Regions from separate parts of the Paenibacillus sp. UMB7766-LJ446 genome, predicted to be linked through region 2. Evidence: riboswitches for the same ligand, from Rfam matches in the RefSeq annotation. Region 2 holds a riboswitch; the other holds the start of a gene.
The links. Region 2 has a riboswitch for S-adenosylmethionine ahead of metA (homoserine O-acetyltransferase MetA). Riboswitches for the same ligand answer to the same signal wherever they lie in the genome.
Positions count from the first base shown of each region.

Region 1 (4,343 bases), on a different contig from region 2:
AGGTCTCGGGTGCTTCGAGGGGAAAGAGTGATATCAACGGCGGTGGACCTCTGCTTTCCCTGAGCACATCTGTAGGAACCATTAAGGTAGAGAATAAGTAATTATAAAAAAAGCACCCAAAAAGCCCTTTCGTATCCTTTATAAGATACGAAAGGGCTTTTCCATACAGGTCTGGCTCGGCTGGATATCCTTCAGCTCCGCCACTTCTTCGCAAGTTCGCCAATCTGATGTGGCGTAGTACGGCAACAGCCGCCAATGATTTTTGCACCCGCAGCAACCCATGCCTCCGAAGCATCACTCATACTGCCACATGTACCCTGTCCACTCCACGTCTTCGTTGCTGCATCGTATACTTCTCCCGAGTTCGGATACACAATAACAGGTTTATCGCTGGCACGGCTCAGAATACCGACCGCTTCCGTTACCAGTTCCATGGGAGCACAATTCAGCCCAATCGCAGCAAGCTGAGGTTCAGCTCCTAACAATCGTGCACACTCTTCCAATGGCGTGCCTTCACTGATCGCTGTCCCGTCTTTTAATGAGAAGGAGAGCCATGCATAGGCGTTCGGAAATTCTTTTAATAAAGCGATCAATACCTGTGCCTCCTGCAAGGATGGGATCGTCTCAAAGGCCAGAATATCCGCCCCTGCTTCCAGCAAGGCTGTGATCCGTGGACGATGAAACGCGCTTAACGTCTCGTCCGAGACACCATAGTGACCGACATACTCCGATCCATCAGCTAGATAAGCGCCGTAGGGCCCAACGGATGCAGCAACCATCGGTCGTGGCCGAGCCAAGACCCCTGTCTCCAAATCAGACGTTTGACGTTCCGTGCCGATTACCAGATTGCCCTCCGGTTTAACTGCCGTGTTTTCAAATCCCCCGTCCTGCACTTCTGCCCATACGTCATCTCTTGCCTGTGCAGCCAGCTGCACCGTCTTGCGAATCAGGTCTAACGCTTCTTGCTCTCCGATTCCTCTCTTGCGGAAGCCATCCACCGTCGCCTGATAACTGGATGTAATCGCACAGTCGGCTCCTGCGCGGAAATAATCCGCATGGACCTGAACGATAACATCTGGATTCTCGAGCAATACACGAGCCGACCATAGTGGATCATCCAGATCACACCCATGCTGTTCGAGTTCCGTGGCCAGCGCTCCATCCAGAATCATGACCGGATGTTTACGTAGGATTTGTTCTATGGGGTTAGTCTGTTGTGCTTGCGTCATGTACTTGTCCTCTTTTCTTGTTCACACGTTCTGTCAGATAATACGCTGCATAACATAGTACGATAAATGGAACCCCGCAATACAGCGCAATACGCTGTGTCGGGTCAAAGGCGATACCTATGCATGAAGCCAGGCATAATACAAACGAAATAATCGGTACCACCGGATAAAACGGCGTTCGGTAAACCAGGTCCTTTACCGAGTTACCCTCTCGAATATATTGCCTGCGGAACATATACTGTGAAGCGCTGATGCTCATCCACACCACAACAACCGCGAGGCCTGAGATGGATACCAGCGTAATATACACAGTACCCGGGGCAATAATACTGGACAGCAAAGCCAGACCGCCCCCAACCATGCTGATCATAAGTGCATTCAGCGGTACCCCGCGTTTGGTCAATTTGGCAAACCACGGAGAGATCGTTCTTTTGTCAGCCAGAGACCAGAGCATCCGTGAAGATGCATAAAGGCCCGAATTGGCAGCAGAGAGAATCGCCGTTAGAATAACAAAGTTCATAATGTCTGCTGCGTAAGGGACACCGACCCGCTCCATCACGGCCACGAATGGACTTTCAAGAACACTGGCATCCGACATCGGCAATAACGCAGAGAGAATAACGATCGTTCCAATAAAAAAGAGTATTAAACGCCACAACGTGGTATTGATGGCTTTTGGAATGGTCTTCTCGGGATTCTCTGTCTCTCCCGCAGCAATCCCAATCAATTCTGTGCCTGAGAATGCAAAGTTTACGGCAAGCATCGTCATCAGTATCGCAGTAGCCCCATTTGGAAACCAACCAGATGCAGTAATATTATTTAGAAATGGTGCTGGTTCCGAATCAGCCATTGGGATAATACCGAACATGGCTGCGCCTCCGAGAATAATAAAGACCACAATCGTAAGTACTTTTACCGATGAGAACCAGAACTCCGATTCCGCAAAAAATTTGACAGTCAGCGCGTTGAACAGGAAGATCATAAGCGCAAACAATGCGCTCCAGATCCATACATTCACTGAAGGAAACCAGCGCTGCATCAACAGCCCAGCCGCTGTAAATTCGGAACCGAGGGCAACCGTCCAGGTTAACCAATACAACCAGGCTACTGTATATCCTGTTGCCGGTCCGATGTATTTTGCCGCATAGCTATGAAACGCCCCTGTCTCTGGCATATGAACGGACAGCTCACCAAGACATAGCATGACCAGATAGACGACAATCGCTCCAATCAGGTAAGACAGAATCGTGCCGACCGGGCCTGCCTGCTGGATGGTATATCCAGAGCTAAGAAATAAGCCTGTACCAATGACTCCACCAAGTGAGAGCATAATTACATGCCGTGCTTGCATTTTGCGCTGAAAATGCCCTGTATCTTTGTTGTTATCCATGCCTGCTCCCCTAATTCTTCATCCAGAAAAACAAAAAGACACACTCTTCCTGAAGAGTGCGCCGTAACTGACAAATAAAAACAAACGCTCCTATCTATCAGGCTGTTCACCCGCTGGAATTAGCACAGTATCCTTCAGATCTGTTGCTGAGGCTTCTAAGGGCCAGTCCCTCCACCTCTCTGGATAAGAAAATGATTTTTTATAAATATAGCGATCTATCATGGTTGTGTCAACAATTAAATATCATCATCCATTTGTGGATAAGGGAAATCTCCAACCTCATCTTTAATCTGTCGATGATCCATAATCTGTGATTTTCATTTTCACATCATAGGTCACGGGAATCTGACTAAAGGTTTCATCCCAATTTTTTTTAACCTTTTTCCATACCTTCGGATATTTGATCCGCAACTGCTCTCCAAATCCGGCCACTTCCACCCGATAGGTGTGCTGCATTTTGTTCATAACCTGCTGTATTTGTTCTTTGGCTGTATCAGCGAACTGAACCTCACATTCCCGAATGTACTTTTCCGTAGAAGGAATTTCCGGAGCACTCCAATCTTCCATGAGCTGACCTTGTGATTCAACCTTTACATGAAAAGAAATGTCATCTCCGTGGACTTTTGGCACAATTTTGCTCTTAGTAGACTTGATTTCATAGACTATCGTATGTCCCTTTTTCGGTGCATACGATTTTAAGGCCCCTCCCTTAGCCTCCCCAGTGATCCAGGACAATCCTTGAAGATCCACCTGATTTAAGCTGCCGATCCACTTTTTCGTTTTCCCTTTATAGACGCCTGCTCCTGAGAATTTATGCTCTCCATCAGCAGTAAGGACATTTTGCAGCAAAAAGCTTGATCCTGACTGCATTTTGCCATCAAGTTCCGCGAGGGATACAGGAGGAAGAATTTTATTGTTACGATATGCATTATTCACCAACCCTCTCAGATAAAAGGCTGGGATTTCTCCCGGCTCCTTGGAGCTAAGAGCATCCAAAGCGCGTCCTTTGCTCACCAGAACAAGGGAACTGGGTCGGATATCATTGTCCCGCAAAATAAAATCAAGCAGCTGCTCCAGGCTATATTTTTTCGACAACTCTTGGGAAACGACAATAACCTTTAAATGATGACCAATGAGTGGACGGTCTCTTCTTAGAGCAAACTGACGAAAGATCTGAAAAAGGGAATCTCCGGTAAGCTGTTCATTCATAAAGGTTTGTCCGCCGGAAGAACCACCACTGGAACTGCTTTGATTTCCCTGTTTCCCCCCAACTTGTGGGACAATCTGTACGGTAGATGTAAATACATTGTTTTTGGGATAATGGCCTCCTTGTTTATTAATGTCCTGTTCAAATTTCGATTCCTCAGCGACGTCCAGTCCCAGACCCACATAAACACTTAAATCTTCGATCTCTTTGCTGCTCCAGCACCCTGAGGCAAAAACCAGCAGCGCCGTTGATAAAATGGTTAATTTCTTTCTGATCCTGTTCAATTGTACTTGCCTCCTTTCTTTCGGAACATGCTCAACAACAGAAGCAATAGTGGCAAAACACCAAATAAATAAATGGATGCAATCCCCAAAATGTCGCCGAGTTTGAACGTTTCGTCCACGTTCTGTGGAAGCATAGCAGTGATGTAACTGATCGGGAGCAGAATGATCAGAAAAGGTAGCATTTTTTTCTTGAACAATTGAGAACATCCAAGAGAAGCGGCATAATGCGTGAT
Region 1 is NZ_JASOYM010000013.1:27,883-32,225, reverse strand. It holds gene QP794_RS25920 (DUF4097 family beta strand repeat-containing protein) at 1-101, shown strand, start outside; gene mmuM (homocysteine S-methyltransferase) at 192-1,229, opposite strand; gene mmuP (S-methylmethionine permease) at 1,207-2,619, opposite strand; SAM riboswitch class I at 2,707-2,809, opposite strand; gene QP794_RS25905 (Ger(x)C family spore germination protein) at 2,905-4,110, opposite strand; gene QP794_RS25900 (spore germination protein) at 4,107-4,343, opposite strand, start outside.
Region 1: another riboswitch for S-adenosylmethionine. It lies ahead of mmuP (S-methylmethionine permease); the one in region 2 lies ahead of metA (homoserine O-acetyltransferase MetA).

Region 2 (4,343 bases):
GGGCATACGCTGGAGGAGATCGTGAATCGTTCCGGATTATCCCGGCGGGAGCTGATTGAGCTGTTGGAGACACTGGATCTGGAGGGGTATGACACAGATTGTCTGCTGGACGCGGAACTCGCTATCATGCCTGAACAAGAGCAAGAAGCGGTGTGGAGCGCCTACGAGGAGCTGGGAGATACGTTTCTGAAGCCTGTGTTACATAAAGTGTATGGAGAAGAGAAGCCTGGCGGAGGCAATCTGGAGCAGGTTTACGAAAGACTGCGCATGATTCGAATCCGGTTTCGTCGTCATACAGAGGCGGAGCAGCATGCGGGCTAGATTGAACATAGATCGGTAGGTTTCATTCATAAGCGTACAAAAAAGACGAGGCGTTTCTCCAGATGCGGAGCGCTTCGTCTTTCTTAGTTAGTTCAAACCCAATCTTTTTTGCGGAAAATAAAGAACATGCTGAGGCCCAGTGTCACCATCAGGCCAATGACCACAAAATAACCATACTTCCAGTTCAACTCAGGCATGTTCGTGAAGTTCATACCATAGATGCCGGTGATGACCGTCAGCGGCATGAACACCGTCGTAATGGCGGTGAACACACGCATGATCTCATTCGCCCGGTTGGCGATACTGGATTGGTAAGCTTCTCGCAAGTTCCCCATCAAGTCGCGATAAGTCTCAAAGGTTTCGGATATTTTCACAGCATTCTCATAAATGTCACTGAAATACTTCTGCAGTTGATCATCAATAAGACGCAGATCTTTTTTGTTAAGTGTATTAATGACCTCTTTCTGAGGTCCCAGTACTTTCTTCAGCCATAGAATCTCACTGCGCAGCCCGATAATCTCATTCAAATGAGACTTCTTGGTGTGCATCAGGATATCTTCTTCAAGCTTCTCAATGCGCGCTTCAATCCGGTCACCAACTGTGAAATAATTATCAACAATCAAGTCAACCAGCAGATACAACAGCTTATCCGGCGTACTGATCTCCTGTTCCCACAGGATCGGCTTCAATGTTCTCAATTCACTGACTTTCTGTTTGGTCACACTGATAATAAAGTGTCTGCCAAGGAAGAGGTTGACGGCACGTAAAAAAATCTCTTCATCATCAAAACGAATGCTATTAATAACAATAAAATAATGGCTCTCATAAATTTCAATCTTCGGACGTTGTTCTTCGTCACTCAAGCAGTCTTCTACGGCCAGATCATGCATCATGAATAGCGGTTGAAGTACCGCCAAATCGTCTACGTCCGCATCAATCCAGTAAAATCCCTCCGCTGGTGGAGTCAGCGCCTGCTGAATGTCATCCACCGGAATAAATACACCGTTGTTTACCAACCGGATTTTCATTGTTCATCTACTCCTTCTGCACCCGCCAAATGGGCGGATTTCATCAATATGGGCGCAAAAAGAACAGATCAGCCGGTCGGCAGCGGATCCTGGAAGTCAGGACTGCGTTCGCTTTATAACCAAACGGAAGTAACGTCCCGCTGCCGGCATGCTGATATCAATTCTCTATGCAGTTTGTCGGAATTCGGCTGCCAGTCAGGCCTCGGGTCGCCATCCATTGAATATGTCACCTCTCACATAAGGGTTTACAACACTTGTCTAGTATACCGCTGGTACAGAGTCCTTTCAAGCGCAAAAATGTGTCGATTTCGCGCCCTGGAGCAGTGTATGACAACGGCTGACGAACGGTTCCGATCCAGATGAACAGACATTGAACTACACCTTGACGTGAGGGGATTAATGTTTTAAAGTAAACGGTGAACCACACTAGATTTTACAATTAAATAAAGCGAAATCTTATCAAGAGTAGGTGGAGGGACTGGCCCGATGAAACCCGGCAACCGGCGGTATACCGCACGGTGCTAATTCTTGCAGCGACCAAGTGTCCAAGTTGACACTGTTGTAACTGAGAGATGAGAGAGGCGCATATCTATTTACATATGACCTTTCTCGGAATCCGAGGAAGGTCTTTGTTATATGCACCGACTTCTCAGCAGTGATTTTCGCTAAGGAACTTGAGCTTGCCGCCAGCAATGTGGTTGCAATTCAGCGCCTGCAGGCAAGCTCATGGCAGCCTATAACTGTTCGGATGCGAATCGTATCGCAGCCGCAGTGGCTGCATCTATTTATGCTCAAGGAGGAGTTAGAACCACTATGCCAATCAAAATTCCAGACACACTGCCTGCCAAGGAAGTACTCGCAGGAGAGAACATCTTTGTCATGGACGAGACATCCGCTTATCAGCAGGATATTCGTCCGCTCCGTATCGCCATATTAAACCTGATGCCTACTAAGGAAACGACAGAAACTCAATTGCTTCGTCTGGTAGGTAACACACCCATTCAGGTAGATATCGTTCTGGTTCATCCGAAGTCTCATACGTCCAAGAACACATCCCAGGAATATTTAGACCTGTTCTACAAAACCTTTGACGAGATTGAGCACCGCCGTTTTGACGGCATGATCATTACAGGAGCTCCTGTAGAGCAAATGGATTTTGAAGACGTGAACTATTGGAAAGAAATCCAGGAGATCTTCGAATGGACCAAAACCAATGTGACCTCGACCATGCATATATGTTGGGCTTCCCAAGCGGGTTTATACCATCATTTCGGAGTTCCAAAGGTTCCGCTGGATGAAAAATGTTTTGGCGTATTCTCACACACGATCAACAGATCCAACGTGCCTTTGCTGCGTGGATTTGATGAAGTATTTAACGTTCCGCATTCCCGACATACGGAAGTGCGCCGTGAAGATATTGAAAAGAATGAAAGTCTCGAAATTTTGGCTGAATCGGAGGAAGCCGGTATTTTTCTGGTCGCCACCAAAGACGGCAAACAAATTTTCGCTACCGGACATGCCGAGTATGACCCGCTTTCATTAAAATGGGAATATGACCGGGATGCATCCAAAGGTATGGATATTGCGCTGCCGAGACATTATTTCCCGAATGACGACCCTTCCCGTGTGCCTCCGGCTACCTGGCGGGCACATGCAAACTTATTATTCTCTAATTGGCTCAATTACTATGTGTATCAAGAGACGCCTTACGATATTGGTCCGCAAATCTAATCGACATTACAGGAGGATGCTGCAATGGAAGACAACAAGTTGAAAATCGAAAGCCGATTGGCTCAAATCGGGTCTATCAATGAACCGGTAACGGGTGCCATTAATTTTCCGATCTATCAATCCACTGCGTTTCGCCACCCGAAGCTTGGACAAAGCACGGGGTTTGATTATATCCGTACGACCAATCCAACCCGTAAAGTATTGGAAGAAGCAGCGGCGGCATTGGAGTCGGGGGATGCAGGTTTTGCCTGTAGCTCCGGCATGGCAGCTTTGCAAACGATTTTCGCTTTATTCGGTCAAGGAGATCATCTAATTGTATCGCTGGATCTGTACGGGGGAACGTATCGTTTGCTTGAACGCATCCTGTCTCGATTCGGTGTGACAGCAAGTTACGTAGATACCAATGATCTTGCAGCTCTGGAAAGTATCCGTCAGCCGAACACAAAAGCAGTATTTATTGAGACACCAACTAATCCACTAATGATGATTACGAATGTGGAAGCGGTTTGCTCCTGGGCGAAGAGCCACAACTTGCTGACCATTGTGGATAATACACTACTGACTCCGTTCTTCCAGCGTCCAATTGAACTCGGTGCCGATATCATCATCCATAGTGCCACGAAGTATCTGGGTGGTCATAATGATGTCCTTGCCGGATTAATTATTACCAAAGGAGAAGAATTGTCGGCCGAAATGGCATTCCTGCACAATTCCATTGGTGCAGTGTTGTCTCCAAGCGACTCCTATCAGTTGATGAAAGGTATGAAGACACTTGCTCTTCGTATGGAGCGGCATGAGTATAATGCCTTGACGATTGCCAAGTACCTTTTGGAACACCCAGCCGTTAACGAAGTGTATCATCCTGGTTTGTCGGATCATCCCGGATTTGAAATACAGAATAAACAGTCGAGCGGGAACACAGGCATTTTCTCTTTCAAAGTAAAAGATGCCCGTTATGTTGAACCGCTGCTGCGTCATATTAAGCTGATTGCTTTTGCGGAAAGTCTCGGGGGAGTAGAGTCATTGATGACCTATCCTGCGGTACAGACCCATGCGGATATCCCGATTGAAATTCGTGACGCTGTAGGTGTGGATGACCGTCTGTTGCGCTTCTCTGTAGGGATCGAGCATGCCGAAGACCTGATTGCCGATCTGGGCAATGCACTCACAGCTGCACAGCAGGAGATTGAAGGAGGAACGCATCATGAGTGAGCAAAACAATAATGCCAACAATCCTGATCGGAATGTTCATTCCGACCTGAA
Region 2 is NZ_JASOYM010000001.1:494,300-498,642, reverse strand. It holds gene QP794_RS02350 (HRDC domain-containing protein) at 1-321, shown strand, start outside; gene corA (magnesium/cobalt transporter CorA) at 414-1,349, opposite strand; SAM riboswitch class I at 1,803-1,928, shown strand; gene metA (homoserine O-acetyltransferase MetA) at 2,163-3,080, shown strand; gene QP794_RS02335 (aminotransferase class I/II-fold pyridoxal phosphate-dependent enzyme) at 3,105-4,292, shown strand; gene QP794_RS02330 (trans-sulfuration enzyme family protein) at 4,285-4,343, shown strand, end outside.